One region of the Halomonas sp. SL1 genome, then DNA from elsewhere that is predicted to be linked to it. Evidence: riboswitches for the same ligand, from Rfam matches in the RefSeq annotation. Region 1 holds a riboswitch; the other holds the start of a gene.
What was found. A riboswitch is a leader RNA that binds a small molecule or an ion and turns the genes downstream of it on or off. The one in region 1 is predicted to bind cobalamin.

Region 1 (7,677 bases):
CAGTTTCGGCATGCTGGCGCTGGTCTTCCAGCTGGCCTGGAAGGCGGCACTGCTGTGGGCGCTGCTGGCGGCCGGGGCGAGCCCCTGGTGGCTGGTGCCGGTGGTGGCGCTGGGCCGGCTGGCCGCGGTCGGCCTGCTGGTGAGCCAGCCCGCCGCCCGCGCCGAGGGCCTGGCCCACGCCTGGCAGCAGAGTCTCGGTCGGCGCGACCTGGTGCTGGCCGCGCTGCCGGCGCTGGCGTGTCTGGTTTTCGTGCCCGGGCTGGCTTGGCTGCTGGTCGGCCTGGCGGGCTTCGTCATCATCTACGGCCGGGCGGTGCGCCGGGCCTTCGGCGGCATCAATGGCGACATCGTCGGCGCCGCCATCGAGGGAGGAGAACTATGGCTGCTGCTGATCGCCTGGAGCTGGTGGTCGTTCGTCATGGCCTGACGAGCTGGAACCGTGAGCGCCGCTACCAGGGCCATCGCGACATTCCGCTGCTGCTGCCGGACGCCGAGGCGGACCTCGACAGGCTGCGCGAGGCGCTGGCCGACGTCGCCTTCGACGCCGTGCACTGCAGCGACCTGACCCGCTGCCGCCAGACCCTGGCCCACGTGCTGGAAGGTCGGGAAAGCGGCGCACCGCGCCTCGATGCCCGGCTACGCGAGCTGGCCTTCGGCGACTACGAGGGGCGGACCTGGGCCGAGCTCAAGGACGATCCCGACTATCGTGCCTGGGTCGACAGCCAGGGGCGGCTGGCCACGCCCGGCGGCGAGTCCGCCGACGATCTGTGGGCGCGGCTTTCGGCCTGGCTCGAGGAGGTGATGGCCGAGGCGCGGAAGGCGGGCCATCGCCGCGTGCTGGCGGTCAGCCATGGCGGCGCCATTCGCGAGCTGCGTCGGCGTCTGGAAGACGCGGACTTCTGGGACGGCGTGGTCGGCCAGGCCCAGGGGCGGCGTTTCACGTTCACATTCGAGGAGGACGGCTGGTCATGCAGCTCTTCATCGGCGGTGCCTGCGCCGGCAAGCGCGATCTCGTAGCGGCGCGCTTCCCCGACGCCGGCTGGGCTCGGATCGACGAGCTGGGGCTCGACGGCCGCGAGCATGACCTGCGCCCGGGCGCGGTGCGGGTGCTGACCGGCTGGACGCGCTGGCTGGAAAACGCGCTGGCCACGGAGCCCGACGATGACCGGCTGCGCGCGCGGCTGGTCGCGTCGCTCGACGCGCTGAAAGAGGCCGAGCGGGAGGCGAGGGGAGAGATCGTGCTGATCCTGCCCGAGATGGGCCGCGGCATCGTGCCCATGGACGCGGCGGACCGACGCCTGCGCGATCTGGCCGGCTGGCTGGCACAGGATGCCGCCGCCCGCGCCGAATCGGTCTGGTATGTGCGCCATGGGTTGGCGCGGAGATTGTGAGGGCCTTGCTCCGGCCCCAGAGACATCACTCGGGGCTTTCCCGGCGACAGGTCTCTGAGGGGCGCTGTGAACCCATCCCGGGGCGCTACTTTTGCCATCCATGGCAAAAACCCCCTCTACGACCTGTCCCCGGCGCCCCTCACCTCGTGCCAACATCTCCATGCCGCGTTGACGCCCCGGTAGGCGATTGCTAGCTTACGCCGCACTCTCGGGTGACCCGCCAGTCTGTCCTGTCGGCAGGCGCAACAGGCCCCGACAAGAAGGGCGAGGGTAAACGGGAAGTCGGTGATCCAGTCCGACGCTGCCCCCGCAACGGTGATCGAGTCACGCACCGCCACATGCCACTGTGCCACGCACGGGAAGGCGGCGGTGTGGAGGCGCACAGGCGCCTCGCTCGTCAGCCCGGAGACCGGCCCGAGAGCCAGCGCCGCAATGGGCGAGACAGCCCGCGGCTGGATAAAAACCGATACGCCGTGCGGGTGAGCACGGTGAGCAAGGACTCCCATGAACAAGCCCTATCCCTCCCGCGGCCTGGCGTTTGCCCTGGCCGCGCTGCCGCTGGCCGTCCAGGCCCAGGGCGAGGCCGCCGATGACGCCGCCGCCGAGACCCTCAACCCGCTGGTGGTGACCGCCGCTCTGGCGCCGCGCACCGCCGACGAGAGCCTGGCCTCGGTCACCGTGATCGACGAGGACCAGCTGCGCCGTCAGGACCCGACGGACATTACCGATGCGCTGCGCGCCCAGCCCGGCGTCGACGTGACCTCCAGCGGCGGCTTCGGCAAGACCACCAGCGTCTACCTGCGTGGCACCGGCAGCGAGTCCACGCCGCTGATGATCGACGGTATCCGGCTGCGCTCCGCCACCGCTGGCGGCCCGGCCTGGCAGTTTCTCGAGCCGCGCATGTTCGAGCGCGTCGAGATCGTGCGTGGCCCCCGCGGCAGCCTCTACGGCGCCGACGCCGTGGGCGGCGTGGTCCAGCTGTTCACCCCCGAGGGCGAGGGCGAGCCGGCCCCGCGCATCACGCTCGGCGGCGGCAGCTTCGATACCCGCCGTGCCAGTGCCTCGCTGTCCGGCAGCGAGGGGGGCACCCGCTACTATGTGGCCGCCAGCCGACTGGAGAGCGACGGCTACGAGATCGTCGACGGCGAGGGCGACAAGGGCTACGACAACACCACCGGTCTGATGCGCCTCTCGCACACCTTCGCCGGCGGCGCCGAGCTGGGCGTGCTGGCGCTGCGGGCGCGCGGCAATACCGAGTTCGATGCCTTCGGCACTCCCGCCGATACCGATTACGTGCAGCAGGTGGCCGGCGTCTACGGCGAGCTGCCGATCACCGAGACCTGGTCCAGCCGCCTGACGCTGAGCGAGGCGAGGGACAAGCAGGCAACGCCGCTGTATGGCAGTGTCTTCGATACCCAGGCGCAGACGGCACGCTGGGAAAATACCCTGGACCTGGGGCCGCACCAGCTGGTCGTCGGCGGAGAATACCGTGAGGAAGAGGTCAACGACAGCGAGACCGGAAGCGGGGCTTTTTCGGTGGAGAGTCGCGACAACACGGCCGTCTTTACCCAGGCGCTGATGGATTTCTCGCCGCTGACCGTCCAGGCCTCGCTGCGCCACGACGACAACGAGGCCTACGGCGAGGAGACGACCGGCAGCCTGGCGCTGGGTGTCGCCCTCGACGATATCCATACCCTGCGGGCCAGCTATGGCACCGCCTTCCGCGCGCCGACGTTCAACGACCTCTACTATCCGTTCGATGGCTTCTTCGTAGGCAATCCGGATCTCGACCCGGAAACCTCGGAGACCTATGAGCTGGGCATCCGGGGCCAGCTCGGCCGCGGATTCTGGGACCTGGCGGTCTACCAGAGCGACATCGACGACCTGATCACCAATGTCGACAGCGACGGCGATGGCTTCGTCGATACCACGGACAACGTCGACCGGGCCCGGATTCGCGGCGTGGAAGTCGCCACCGGCGCCGACGTTGAGGACTGGACGCTGCGCGCCGCCCTGACCTACGTCGACCCCGAGAACCGCGAGACCGGCAAGCGTCTGCAGCATCGTGCCTCGCGCAGCCTGCGCTTCGACGCCGACCGCGCGCTGGGCGACTGGACGCTGGGCGGCTCGGTGATCGCCCAGGACCATCGCTATGCGGATGAGGCCAACGAACAGCGCCTCGGCGGCTTCGCCACCCTCGACCTGCGCGCCGGCTGGAATTTCGCCCCGGGCTGGTCGACGCGCCTGACGCTGGAGAACCTGCTCGACAAGCAGTACCAGACGGTCGGTGGCTACAACAGCCCGGGCCGCGCGGCCTTTGTCAGCGTGAGCTTCGGCGGCTGATGCCGATCCGGCGACACCCGGCGCGGTGGGCCGTCGTGGCCATGCTGTGGCTGACGGCGGGGCTGTCTTTCGTGCAGGCCCAGGCCGATGAGCCGATCTGCGTCACCGACGACGCCGAGCGCGAGATGTGCCTGGACGCGCCGGCGACGCGCATCGTGGCGCTCTCGCCGGGCGTCACCGAGCTGCTGTTCGCCGCCGGTGCCGGCGAGCGGGTGGTGGGAGCGGTCAGCTTCAGCGACTATCCCGCCGCGGCCAAAGGCCTGCCCCGGGTCGGCAGCTACGACCGCCTCGACCTCGAGGCGCTGCTGGCCCTCGATCCCGACCTGATCGTGGCCTGGGCCGGCGGCAATCCCCGCGAGCAGGTCGAGCGCCTGGCCGCGCTCGGTCTGCCGGTCTATTTCTCCGACGCCGGCGACTTCGGCGCCATCGCCTCGAGCCTCGAGCGCCTGGGCGCGATGGCCGGCAGCGAGGCAGAAGGCCGGACCGCGGCGGAAAGGCTGCTCGGCGAGGTGGCCGAGCTGCGCGACCGCTACGCCGACGCCGCCCCGGTGTCGGTCTTCTACCAGGTCTGGGACGAGCCGCTGATGACGGTCAACGGCGAGCACTGGATCAGCCGGGCGCTGTCGCTGTGCGGCGGCGAGAACCCGTTCGCCGACGAGTCGCCGCTGGTGCCGCGCATCGGCCGCGAGGCGGTGCTGGCCCGCGATCCCGAGGCGATCATCACCGGCGGCATGGGCAAGGCCGATTCCCGCTGGCTCGAGGCCTGGCGCGACTTTCCCGAGCTGACCGCGGTGCGCCGAGACAACCTGTTCTTCGTCGACCCGGACCTGGTGCAGCGTGCCACGCCGCGGCTGGTCGAGGGCACCCGGGCGCTGTGCGCTCACCTGGAGACGGCCCGTGAGCGGCGCTAGGTTGCGAGGTCTGTCGCCCGGCCTGTCGCCACGGTGGCGCCATCCGCTGGTATGGCTGGCGCTGGCCGCGCTGCTGTCACAGGGCCTGGCGCTGGCGCTCGGCAGCGTGGCGATCGGCCCGGGCGAGCTCGTCCAGGTGCTGACCGGCGGCGGCGAGGCGCTGCATCGCACTCTGGTGCTGGAGCTGCGCCTGCCCCGGGCGCTGGCGGCCTTCGGCACCGGCGCGCTGCTGGCCATGGCCGGCGCGCTGATGCAGATCCTGCTGCGCAACCCGCTGGCCGATCCCTACGTGCTGGGGCTCTCCGGCGGGGCCTCGGTGGCGGCGCTCGCCGCCATGCTGGCCGGGCTCGGCGCCGCCCTGGTGGGCGGCGCGGCCTTCGCCGGAGCGCTGGCCTCAACGCTGATCGTGTTCGGCCTGGCCCATGGCGGCGGCAGCTGGACGCCGACTCGGCTGCTGCTCACCGGGGTGGTGATGGCCTCGGGCTGGGGCGCGCTGATCAGCTTCCTGCTGGCGGTCAGCCCGGTGGAGCGCCTGCCCGGCATGCTCTACTGGCTGATGGGCGACCTGGCCTACGCGGGCAGCCCCTGGCCGGTGCTGGTGATGGCCGCGGCCGTGCTGGCCGTGGTGCTGCCGCTGGGCCGCACGCTCAACGTGCTGGCCCGGGGCGGGCTGCAGGCCGCCGCGCTGGGCGTGGCGGTGCGGCCGCTGGAGTGGGCCCTCTACCTGCTGGCGAGCCTGGTCACCGCGGTGGCGGTGACCACCGCCGGCAGCGTCGGCTTCGTCGGCCTGATGGTGCCGCACATGCTGCGTCTGCGGCTCGGCAACGACCAGCGGCGCATCCTGCCGGCGAGTCTGCTGGCCGGCGGCACCCTGCTGACCCTGGCCGATACCCTGGCGCGTACTCTTATCGCCCCGCAGCAGCTGCCGGTGGGCGTGATCACCGCGCTGATCGGGGTGCCGACCTTCCTCTTCCTGCTGCAGCGGAGCCGGCGATGACGGGCCCGGCGGCGAAGGGGCGGATGGCGAAGGGGCTGGAAGCGACAGGCCTGGTGATCGACGTGCCGGGGCGGCCGGATGGCCGGGCGCTCGATCTCGCCATCGAGCCTGGCCAGCGCTGGGGCGTGCTCGGGCCCAACGGCGCCGGCAAGACCACGCTGCTGCATACCCTGGCCGGGCTCCGGCCGCCGCGGGCGGGGGAAGTGCGCCTCGACGGGCGCGGGCTGTCGCACTGGCGGCGCCGCGCGCTGGCCCGACGGCTGGGGGTGGTGTTCCAGGAGCGCCACGACGACTTTCCGGCCACGGTGCGCGAGACCGCCCTGATCGGCCGCCATCCGTTCCTCTCGCCCTGGCGCCAGGAGGGCCCCGAGGATCACGCCCGCGCGGTGGCGGCGCTGGAGCGCCTCGAGCTCTCGCACCTGGCCGAGCGCGAGCTGGCGACGCTCTCCGGCGGCGAGCGCCAGCGGGTCAGCCTGGCCACGGTGCTGACCCAGGCGCCGGACGTCTGGCTCGCCGACGAGCCCACCAATCACCTCGACCTGCATCACCAGGTGGCGGCCATGGCGCTGCTCGCCGAGCAGGCCGATCGCGGCCACGGCGTGATGATGTGCCTGCATGACCTCAACCTGGCGGCGCGCTGGTGCAGTCATCTGCTGCTGCTCTATCCCGACGGCGAGGCCTGCTGGGGGGAGGCGGAGGCCATGCTGACGGTCGAGGCCCTCGAAAGCCTCTATCACCAGAAACTGATGTGTGTCGAAGTCGACGGGGCGCCGGTTTTCGTGCCGACCCGCTGACTCAGTCCTTTTTCAGCTTCTTCAGCCGCTGCGTCGCGAGCTGGTTGGTCTTCATGCGCTCCGGGCGCTTCATCGACTGCCAGCGGGTGATCTCATCGGTGGTGCGGCCGCAGCCCACGCACAGCCCGCCCTTCAGCTGGCAGATCGAGACGCAGGGGCTCTCGATGCGCTTGGCCATCAGTGCCGCTCCAGCACGGCCAGCCGCCGCTCCTAGTCGCCACCGTGCACGCGGCGGCACTCTTCCTCGCTGTCGGCGTCCAGATGGGCGTCGATGTCGCGGATATCCACGTCCACCTCGAACAGGGCGGCTTCGGTGAGCTCGCGCATGCGGCGGCGGTCGTCGCCCTTGAGCGCGCGGGCCAGGTCGTCCTGGGTCTCGAACACCCAGACCACCTGCAGGCTGTCGGGGAAGCGGCGGTAGTCCACCAGATGGGTCAGCCAGCTGAAGCCCGGCAGCAGCGGCTTGGCGGTCTCGCAGGCGTCGGTCAGGGCCTGGGTCAGGCGGCGTTCCATCTGCCGGCTGGCTTTCTTGTCGAGCATGTCGAGCCCTCTCGTGTCATGTCGTGTGGTGGGGCAGGGTAGCGATCTACAGGGCGCGGCGGAAGCGCAGCACCGGTCGATCCTGTTCGGGATCGTCGAGGAAGTCGGCGTGCACGCCGAAGGTGTGGCGCAGTCGCTCGAGGGTCAGCACCTCCCGGGGCGGGCCGATGTCGACCAGGCGACCGCCGTCCATCACCCCGATGCGGTCGCAGTCCATGGCCTGGTCGAGGTCGTGCAGCGCGACGACCACGGTGATCGGCAGCCGCCGCACCAGGCGCAGGATCGACAGCTGGTGGCGGATGTCCAGGTGGTTGGTCGGCTCGTCGAGCAGCAGGGCGCGGGGCCGCTGGGCCAGGGCGCGGGCGATGTGCACGCGCTGGCGCTCGCCGCCGGAGAGGGTATGCCACAGGCGTTCGGCCATTGCCTCGAGGCCGACCTCGGCCAGTGCCCGGTCGACGATGGCATCGTCCTCTTCGCGCCAGGGACTCAGCGGCGACAGGAAGGGCGTGCGGCCCAGTGCCACGGCCTCGCGCACCTGGAGGCGGTCGAGGGTGTCCGCCTGCTGCTCGACGAAGGCGATGGCGCGGGCGATCTCGTGAGGTTTCATGGCGTGCATCGGCCGGCCGTCCGCCAGTGCGCGGCCGGTCTTCGGCCGCCGCAGCCCGGCCAGCACGCGCAGCAGGGTGGTCTTGCCCGAGCCG
Region 2 (7,677 bases), on a different contig from region 1:
TTCGTCGGCCGCTCGAGGTCTGGTTGGTACTTGACCGAGCCTGGCGACTGGTCGAGGCCGGCTATCGGGTGCGCCTCGGTACCTTCTGCGAACGCGAACTGACGCCACGCAATCTGCTGCTCGAGACGCGCTGAGCCGTCGCGCCTCGGGCGTGTACAACGATAACGACATCGACCCGCCATGAAGAACATCGCGCCCGACAAGACAGACAAGACCGACAAGGAAGTGCTCATGTCCGATTCCCCCTGCCTGATCCGCCCGCTCCAGATGAGCGACAAGCCGGAATGGGCACGCCTGTGGCAGGACTACCTGGCCTTCTATGACACCGAGCTTCCCGAGGCCGTCTACGATCACACCTTCGAGCGGCTGCTGGCCGTCGGCGAGAGCGAGCCTGGGTGTTTCGTGGTGGACGTGCGAGAGGCCGACGGGCAGGAGACGCCGGCCCTCGCGGGGCTCGTCCACTACCTCTATCACGCGCACTGCTGGAAGCTGGGGCCGGTCTGCTACCTGCAGGACCTGTTCGTCGATCCCCGCTATCGCGGCAAGGGGCTGGGGCGCCGGCTGATCGAGCGCGTCCATGGCCAGGCCGGTGAGGACGGCGTCACGGACATCTACTGGATGACCCAGGAGTTCAACGAGCCGGCGCGCCGTCTCTACGACCGGGTCGGGGCACTGACACCCTTCATCAAGTACGTGCGCAGCGCCTGAGCGAGCACCGTTTCGAGCCCACATGAATCGGCCACGCCTCTTGGGGCGTGGCCGATTGTCGTGTCGCGTGACGGCGACTCAGTGGGGTCGACTGAAGGCGCCGTGCCGGCTGCCGGTCATCAGGCGCTCGAACTCGTTGCCGCTCATGTGCACCAGCGTCTCGTGGTCGCCGGCATCGAAGTAGATATCGGGCTGGTGGCGAAGCTGGTCATCGAGATAGACCTTCAGGCCATAGGCCTGGCCCACGGCGATGGTCGCGCCGGGGTCACAGTCGTCGAACTCGCGCTGGACCTCCTCCTCGGAAGCCAGTTCGAAGTGCTCATGGAACAGCTGTGAGAGTTTCTGCAGGTCCGCATCCCGGGTGCTGGGCACCACGGCGACGCGATATCCCTGGTCGCCGTGCAGCATGACGGCCTTGGCCATCTGGTGGCCGCCGACGTGGGACATCTCGGCGATGCGGCTGGTGGAAACCGCGTGTGGGTGAGTGACCTCCTCGTAGTCGATGTCGCAGGCGCGGAGGTACTCCCTGATCGTCATCGGCATGGCCATGACGGGCTCTCCTTCGGCCTCGCGGGCCGAACCATCGATTGCCGCGCCTCCCTGCCTGGCAGGCGTGTCTTCCTGACTTCAAGCATAGTCCGTCGCGTCTGGATCATCCCACGGAGGGCGGCTAACGGGTGCGGCCGTTGAGGGTGGCGATGATGCGCCGGCTTCCACCGTGGTCGCGGTGTTCGCCGAGATAGAGCCCCTGCCAGGCCCCCAGCGCCAGTCGACCGTCGCGTACCGCCAGGGTCAGCTGGGTGCCGAGCAGGCTGGCGGCGACGTGGGCGGGCATGTCGTCCGGCCCCTCGATGGTGTGCCTGAAATAGGGCAGATCGCCCGGTACCAGGTCGCGCAGGAAGGCGTCTAGGTCGTGGCGCACGTCCGGATCGGCGTTCTCGTTGAGGGTCAGCGAGGCCGAGGTGTGCAGCAGCTGCAGATGCAGCAGACCGACGTCGAGCTCGGCCAGCGCCGGCAGCTGACGGGCGATCTCGTCGGTGATCAGGTGAAAGCCTCGGGCGCGATGGGCAAGGCGGATCTCGTGCTGGTCCCAGATCATGGCGGTCTCCCCTTGGATGGCGAAAGGGCGGTCAGCATAGGCGAGACGCCTCCGCCATGATACCCGGGGAGAGCGCCGGTCACCGCCGTGAGGCTGGCGGCGGTGACCGGCGTGGCCGTCAGGCGTTCTCGGGAACGCGGAAGCCGACCACGGCCTGGTAGAGCCCGTTGGCCTGCCCCTCGAGGGAGCCGGCGGCCCCTGCCGCCTGCTGCACCAGGGCGGCGTTCTGCTGAGTGACCTGATCCATCTGGGTCACCGCCTGGTTGACCTGCTCGATGCCCGCCGACTGTTCCTGAGAGGCGGCGGAGATCTCGGCCATCAGGTCGTTGACGCGCTGTGCGCTGGTGCGGATCTCGCCCATCGCGCGGTCGGCCTGGTCGACCAGTTCGGCGCCGTCGTTGACGTGGCCCACCGAGCCTTCGATCAGCGTCTTGATCTCGCTGGCCGCCTCGGCGCTGCGGCTGGCGAGATTGCGCACCTCGCTGGCCACCACCGCGAAACCGCGGCCCTGTTCGCCGGCACGGGCGGCCTCCACGGAGGCGTTGAGGGCCAGCAGGTTGGTCTGGAAGGCGATGTCGTCGATCATCGAGATGATGTCGGCCACCTTGCGCGAGCTGTCGCGGATCTCGCCCATGGTGGTGACCACGCGGCCGATCACGTCCTGACCCTTTTCCACCGAGCTGGTGGTCTCGTCCGAGAGGGTATTGGCCTGGGTGGCGTTGTCGGCGTTCTGGCGCACGGTGGCGGTCAGCTCCTCCATGCTGGAGGCGGTTTCCGCCAGCGAGGCGGCCTGCTGCTCGGTGCGCGATGACAGGTCGTTGTTGCCGCTGGCGATCTCGCTGGCGCCCTGGTCGATGGCTTCCCCGGCCTGGCGGATGCGGGTGATCGTGGCGGCGAGCTCGAGTCGCATGCGCTCGATGGCATACATCAGACTGTGGCGGTCGTCATCGCGCAGGGGAGTGGCGTGCGTCAGGTCGCCCTCGGCGATGCGCTCCACGACGCGCTCGGCCTCGCTCGGCTCGCCGCCCAGGGTGCGATACACGCTGCGGATGACCACCAGGAAGGCGGCGGTCAGGAAGCCGCCGGCAATCAGCAGCACCAGGGCATACTGGCCCAGCTTGCCGAGGAAGGCCGCCTGGATGTCGTGGGTATAGACGCCGGCGGCGATGTTCCAGCCCCAGGGCGCGAAGCGCTCGACGTAGCTCAGCTTGGGAAACAGCGTATCGCTGCTGGCGTCGCGTGAGGCGTAGGGCAGGTAGCCGCCGCCGTCGCGGGCGAGAGCCGCCAGCTCGCGGTACACCCCGACCCCGTTGGGGTCCTCGTAGGACGACATGTTCGTACCCGGATCACGGCGAGGGTGATAGATCAGGCGCGAATCCGCGTCGAAGACGAAGACGTAGTTGTCCCGGGCGTCGCCGAAGCGGATCGCATCCAGCGCTGCGTAGGCCCGTGTCTTCGCCTCATCCTCGCTCAGCTCGCCGGTCTCGACCCGTGTCGCGTAGCCTTCGAGCAGGGTATCCACCATGCCGATGGTGTTGGAAAGGGAATGCTGGCGTTCCTCGAACATCGTGGTCCGGCTCTGCCAGGCCATGCTGATCACGATGCCGATCATCACCAGCCACATCAGTCCCAGCGTCAGCCACAGCTTGCGCTTGAGGGGCCATGGCCGGTGTGCCTGGGAGGTGCGGGCGCCCTGCGATACGGCGGGGGCCTGGCTCGCGTCGAGGCGAGCGCTTGTGGTCAGACTCGTCATGGAGCTTTCTTATCCTGCGATAATCATTGATAGGAAGAGGGGCGGTTATTGGACGTGTTATGACCAGGCATTATCGGCCTCGGCCCGCCGGGCTTTAGCGCGGCCAGAGGTTTGCCCCGTCGATCCTGGGTATGACGGGGAGGGAGGAGAGGGAAATAGAGGGAAGGGGAAGAGAGGAGGGTAAAGCCGCGACAGCGCGCATACGCCGTCGCGGGGAAGGCCCGGCACCTGGCGGTCAGATGTCCGTAACGCGTTGTGAGAGGATGTCGAGGAAGCGCTGTCGCGCGGTGGCCGGGAGTGCCTCGGGCAGATCGGCCTCGGTCGCCGGTCGGTCGCCGACCTGGATCAACATGACCATGCCCATGGTGTAGTGCGGCGAGCACTTGATCCCCCAGATGCCTTCGGCCTCCAGTGTGACCTCGATGGCTTCGTCGATATTGCCGATGAAGGCCTGGCCGCCTTCGGGCACCATGCCGTCGATGGTCGCCGCGTTGTGCCCCGGGGCGGCGTCGACGAACGTCACAGTGTCGCCGGGTTGCACGTGCAGGTAGCCGGGCTCGAAGGGCATCGGCCCGGTGGCGTTGCGGTTCAGCATCTTCACGGTGTGCGTCTCGGCCATCGCGGAGAAGGGCAGCAGGCTCAGCAGCAGGATCAGGCGTTTCAGCATGGTATTGCTCGATATCGTAGTGGATCGGTGGTGCGGGCGGCGGTTCACGGCGAGAGCTCGAAGTCGGCCAGTCGGTCGGTCAGTCGCTCCAGGGCGAAGATCGCCCGGATCGAGGGATCCATGGCATGGGCATCGATCTCGACGATGCGGTCGTTGCGCACGGCCGGCATTTCACGGGTGACCGGGTCCGTGTCGAGGAACTCACGCTTGACGGTGATATCGTCGGCTGGAAGGCGACGTCTATCCATCCGCGCCGCGGCGATGAAGGAGGGATGGCCGCGGGCGATGGTCTCCCAGCCGACGGTGGGCCATTCCTCCTCGGAGGCGATGACGTTGGTGATGCCGAGCGTGGCCATCATCCAGCCCGGCACGCCGTTGGCCCCGGCGACGTAGGGGGCGATGGCCAGGTCGGCGGAGGAGTACCAGAACACGCCGCGGATATCCTTCGGCAGCGCCATTGCCCGAGCCCGCTCCTTGGCGGCCTCCTCGCGTGCGCGAAGATCGGCGATCACCTCGTCGCCGCGCGCCGAGACGTCGAAGATCCTGGCCAGCGTCGCGATGCCGTCATAGAGCAGCTCGGGGTCGAACGGGGTCGTGCGGGTGCCGTCGAGGCTGTTCCGATTGTGCTTGCCGACACAGTCGGTCGGCATGACCCAGCTGGGAATGGCGATGTCATCGAACATCTCGGGGGTGCCGACGGCGCCCTGGGGGCCGATCATCCACTGGTAGGCCGTCACCACCAGGTCCGGGTGCTGGCCGACCACGCTTTCATAGCTCGGCGCATTGTTCGACAGCCGCGTCACGTCGGCATCGACCTCGGTGAAGCGGTCGAGTACGGGGTTGACCCATAGTGCCGTGCCAACGACCTTCTCGGAAAGGCCCAGCAGGTAGAGGATCTCGGTGGTGGCCTGGCCGACGCTGACGACCCGTTCGGGCGGCCGTTCGACGGTGATTTCGTGGCCGCAGCTCGATAGCGTGAGGGGATACTCGGTGGCGGCCAGGGCCGTCTGCCCCAGGCAAAGGCTCGCGGCGATTGCCGTGGTCATTCTCAACATCATGTACATTCCCGTGCATGATGAGCGGACGACCGGGGCGCCCACCAGGCGGACCATCCCCCTGGTGCGGGTACCGCCCAAGCCGACCCGCTCGGTTAGTCGATAGGGGTCGGCAGGTCTCCTGACTGACGGGTCATCGCTAGCTCACCTTCCCGAACGCTGCGTTCAGTGGCGTCATCGAGCCTCGCTAACCGCCTACAGTTGCGGGGGCAGTTCCGTTTCGCGCGGGTATCGCGGCGGATTCCCTCTTAGGTTCCCTGAGGAACACCGACCCGGCCAGTCTAGAGCGCGGAGGTGCACGACGCCATCTTCCTTCCAGGGCGGCGCTGCAGCCTTCGTGACCGATGCGGCGTTCGTGCCCGCGGAGTGCGCTAGTCGTCCGTCGGCGGCTCGGCCGTCAGCGCCGCGCGGAAGAGCTCGCCGATGCGCGTCCGGCTTCTGGCGTACCAGGCTTCGTCCTTGATCACCGCGCCGCCGGCGTTGAGCGGATGGGTGGGCAGGTGCAAACGCATGTCGATGCCGCTGTCGGCATGGGTGGCGACCCCCTGCATGGCGCTGTGGCGTGACGGGCCGTAGGGAATGTAGCGCGTCAGTGCCGCCTGGCGCTCGCTGGCGGTGGCGAAGCGGATGAAGCGCCGTGCCGCCTCGGGGTGCGAGGAGTGGCGCGGGATCGCCCACACCTCGTGCTCCTGGACCTGGCCGTCCCAGAGGATGGCGATCGGCGCGTCGCGATGGGCCATGGCATCGAAGAAGCGCCCGTTGTAGCCCGAGGCCATGGCCACTTCGCCGTCGAGCAGCAGCTCGACCGGCGTGCTGCCGGTCTCCCACCAGCGCAGTTCCTCGAGCCCCGCCAGCCGGGCGAAGGCCAGCGACAGGCCGCGGCGGGTGCTGAGCAGCCGGTACAGCTCCTCGCGGGGCACGCCGTAGGACAGCAGGGCCCATTCGAGATTGACCGAGGGCGTGCGCTGCAGCGCCCGAGGGCCGGGGAAACGATGCTGGTCGAACAGGTCGGCGATCTCGGTGGGGCGCCGGCCGGGGAAGGCGTCGGTGCGGTAGGCGACCACGGTGGCGAACACCGAGTGGGTCAGGCTGCAGTCGCCGAAGGCGCCGTCGATGAAGTCGCGGCGGGCGGGCGTGCCGTCCGGCGCCGGGGCGGCGAGATCGGCCGGCAGGGGTTCGAGCAGCCCCGCCTCGCAGGCCGCCATGGCCTCGCTGCGGGTCATGTCGATGACGTCCCAGGGCACGTTCTGCTCGGCCACCGCGCGGCGCAGCGCCGCCAGCCCGCCGTCGTAGCGTTCCACCGCGACCGGGATGCCGGTGGCCTCGGTGAAGGGGGCGAACAGCGCGCGTCGCTGGGCGCGCTCGTAGGCGCCGCCCCAGCTCAGCACCGTCAGCGGCCCGGTGCCGGTCGCAGGGCTCGTCTGGCCTGTCTGACCCGGCGCCATGCCGCCTGCGGCGAGGCCGGACAGCAGCGCCATCACGGCCAGTATTCGTCTAGCCCGCACCGTGCTCCTCCTTTCGTAGCTCGTCGCTGTAGCGCAGGAAGGCCCGGGCGATGCTCGACTCATAGACCACGCCGTGGAAGACGTCGTCCTCGTCGACCACGGCGATGGCCTCGCCGGTCATCTCCTGCAGCTGACGCATGGCGGCCCAGATCGAGGCCTCGGGCCCCAGCACCGGACGCGGCGTGGCCGGGCAGTCGGCGATGGGGGCGTCGCCCCGGTCCTGCTCGCGCATCACCTCCAGGTCGGCCAGCGTCAGGCTGCCGCGGTAGCGGCCGTCGGCGTCGACCCGATAGGCCTCGCCGTGGCCCGCCTGACCCAGGGCGTGAATGGCCGCCGTGACCGTGGTCTCGGGACGCAGCGTCACGCCCTCCTGGCTGAGCAGGTCGCCCAGTCGGGCGTCCTCCAGCACCGCCCGGCCGCGGCCGGAGGACAGGTCCAGCCCCCGGGCCGTCAGCTGGATGTCGAACAGCGAGCGGCCGAACAGCTGGGCGGCGATGGGGCTGGCCAGGGTCACGCTGGCCAGCGCCGCGGTGGTCAGCGCGTAGCTGCCGGTGAGCTCGAAGACGATCAGCAGGCTGGTCAGCGGCGCGCCAATCACCGGGGCGGTGACCGCCACCATGCCGCAGATGGCATAGAAGACGAAGGTGTCCTGGGCGGCTCCGGCCAGGCCTATCAGGGTGCCGCACAGCGCCCCGAACAGGGTGCCGATTACCAGCGCCGGGCTGAACACGCCGCCGCCGAAGCCCATCCCCAGGCACAGCGCCGTGGCGGCCAGCTTGAGCCCCATCACCACCGCGAGCTCCACGCTCCCGAAGGCGCCGGCGATGGTGGCGAAGCGCAGCGTCTCCTGGCCCATGCCGAGGATATCGGGCACCCACAGCGCGGTCACG

Region 2: another riboswitch for cobalamin. It lies ahead of C9J49_RS12710 (ABC transporter substrate-binding protein); the one in region 1 lies ahead of C9J49_RS03420 (TonB-dependent receptor domain-containing protein).

What each region holds. Positions count from the first base shown of each region.
Region 1 covers NZ_PYUQ02000009.1:21,725-29,401, forward strand. The annotation lists gene cobS (adenosylcobinamide-GDP ribazoletransferase) at 1-427, shown strand, start outside; gene C9J49_RS03410 (histidine phosphatase family protein) at 379-1,017, shown strand; gene C9J49_RS03415 (bifunctional adenosylcobinamide kinase/adenosylcobinamide-phosphate guanylyltransferase) at 969-1,391, shown strand; cobalamin riboswitch at 1,640-1,806, shown strand; gene C9J49_RS03420 (TonB-dependent receptor domain-containing protein) at 1,896-3,734, shown strand; gene C9J49_RS03425 (cobalamin-binding protein) at 3,776-4,645, shown strand; gene C9J49_RS03430 (iron ABC transporter permease) at 4,632-5,642, shown strand; gene C9J49_RS03435 (ABC transporter ATP-binding protein) at 5,666-6,436, shown strand; gene C9J49_RS03440 (DUF1289 domain-containing protein) at 6,438-6,614, opposite strand; gene C9J49_RS03445 (hypothetical protein) at 6,647-6,976, opposite strand; gene C9J49_RS03450 (ABC transporter ATP-binding protein) at 7,023-7,677, opposite strand, start outside.
Region 2 covers NZ_PYUQ02000019.1:22,671-30,347, reverse strand. The annotation lists gene C9J49_RS12740 (methyltransferase) at 1-134, shown strand, start outside; gene C9J49_RS12735 (GNAT family N-acetyltransferase) at 232-708, shown strand; gene C9J49_RS12730 (aminoacyl-tRNA deacylase) at 787-1,251, opposite strand; gene C9J49_RS12725 (secondary thiamine-phosphate synthase enzyme YjbQ) at 1,379-1,804, opposite strand; gene C9J49_RS12720 (methyl-accepting chemotaxis protein) at 1,926-3,560, opposite strand; gene C9J49_RS12715 (pseudoazurin) at 3,796-4,227, opposite strand; gene C9J49_RS12710 (ABC transporter substrate-binding protein) at 4,272-5,273, opposite strand; cobalamin riboswitch at 5,376-5,569, opposite strand; gene C9J49_RS12705 (ABC transporter substrate-binding protein) at 5,654-6,787, opposite strand; gene C9J49_RS12700 (chloride channel protein) at 6,777-7,677, opposite strand, start outside.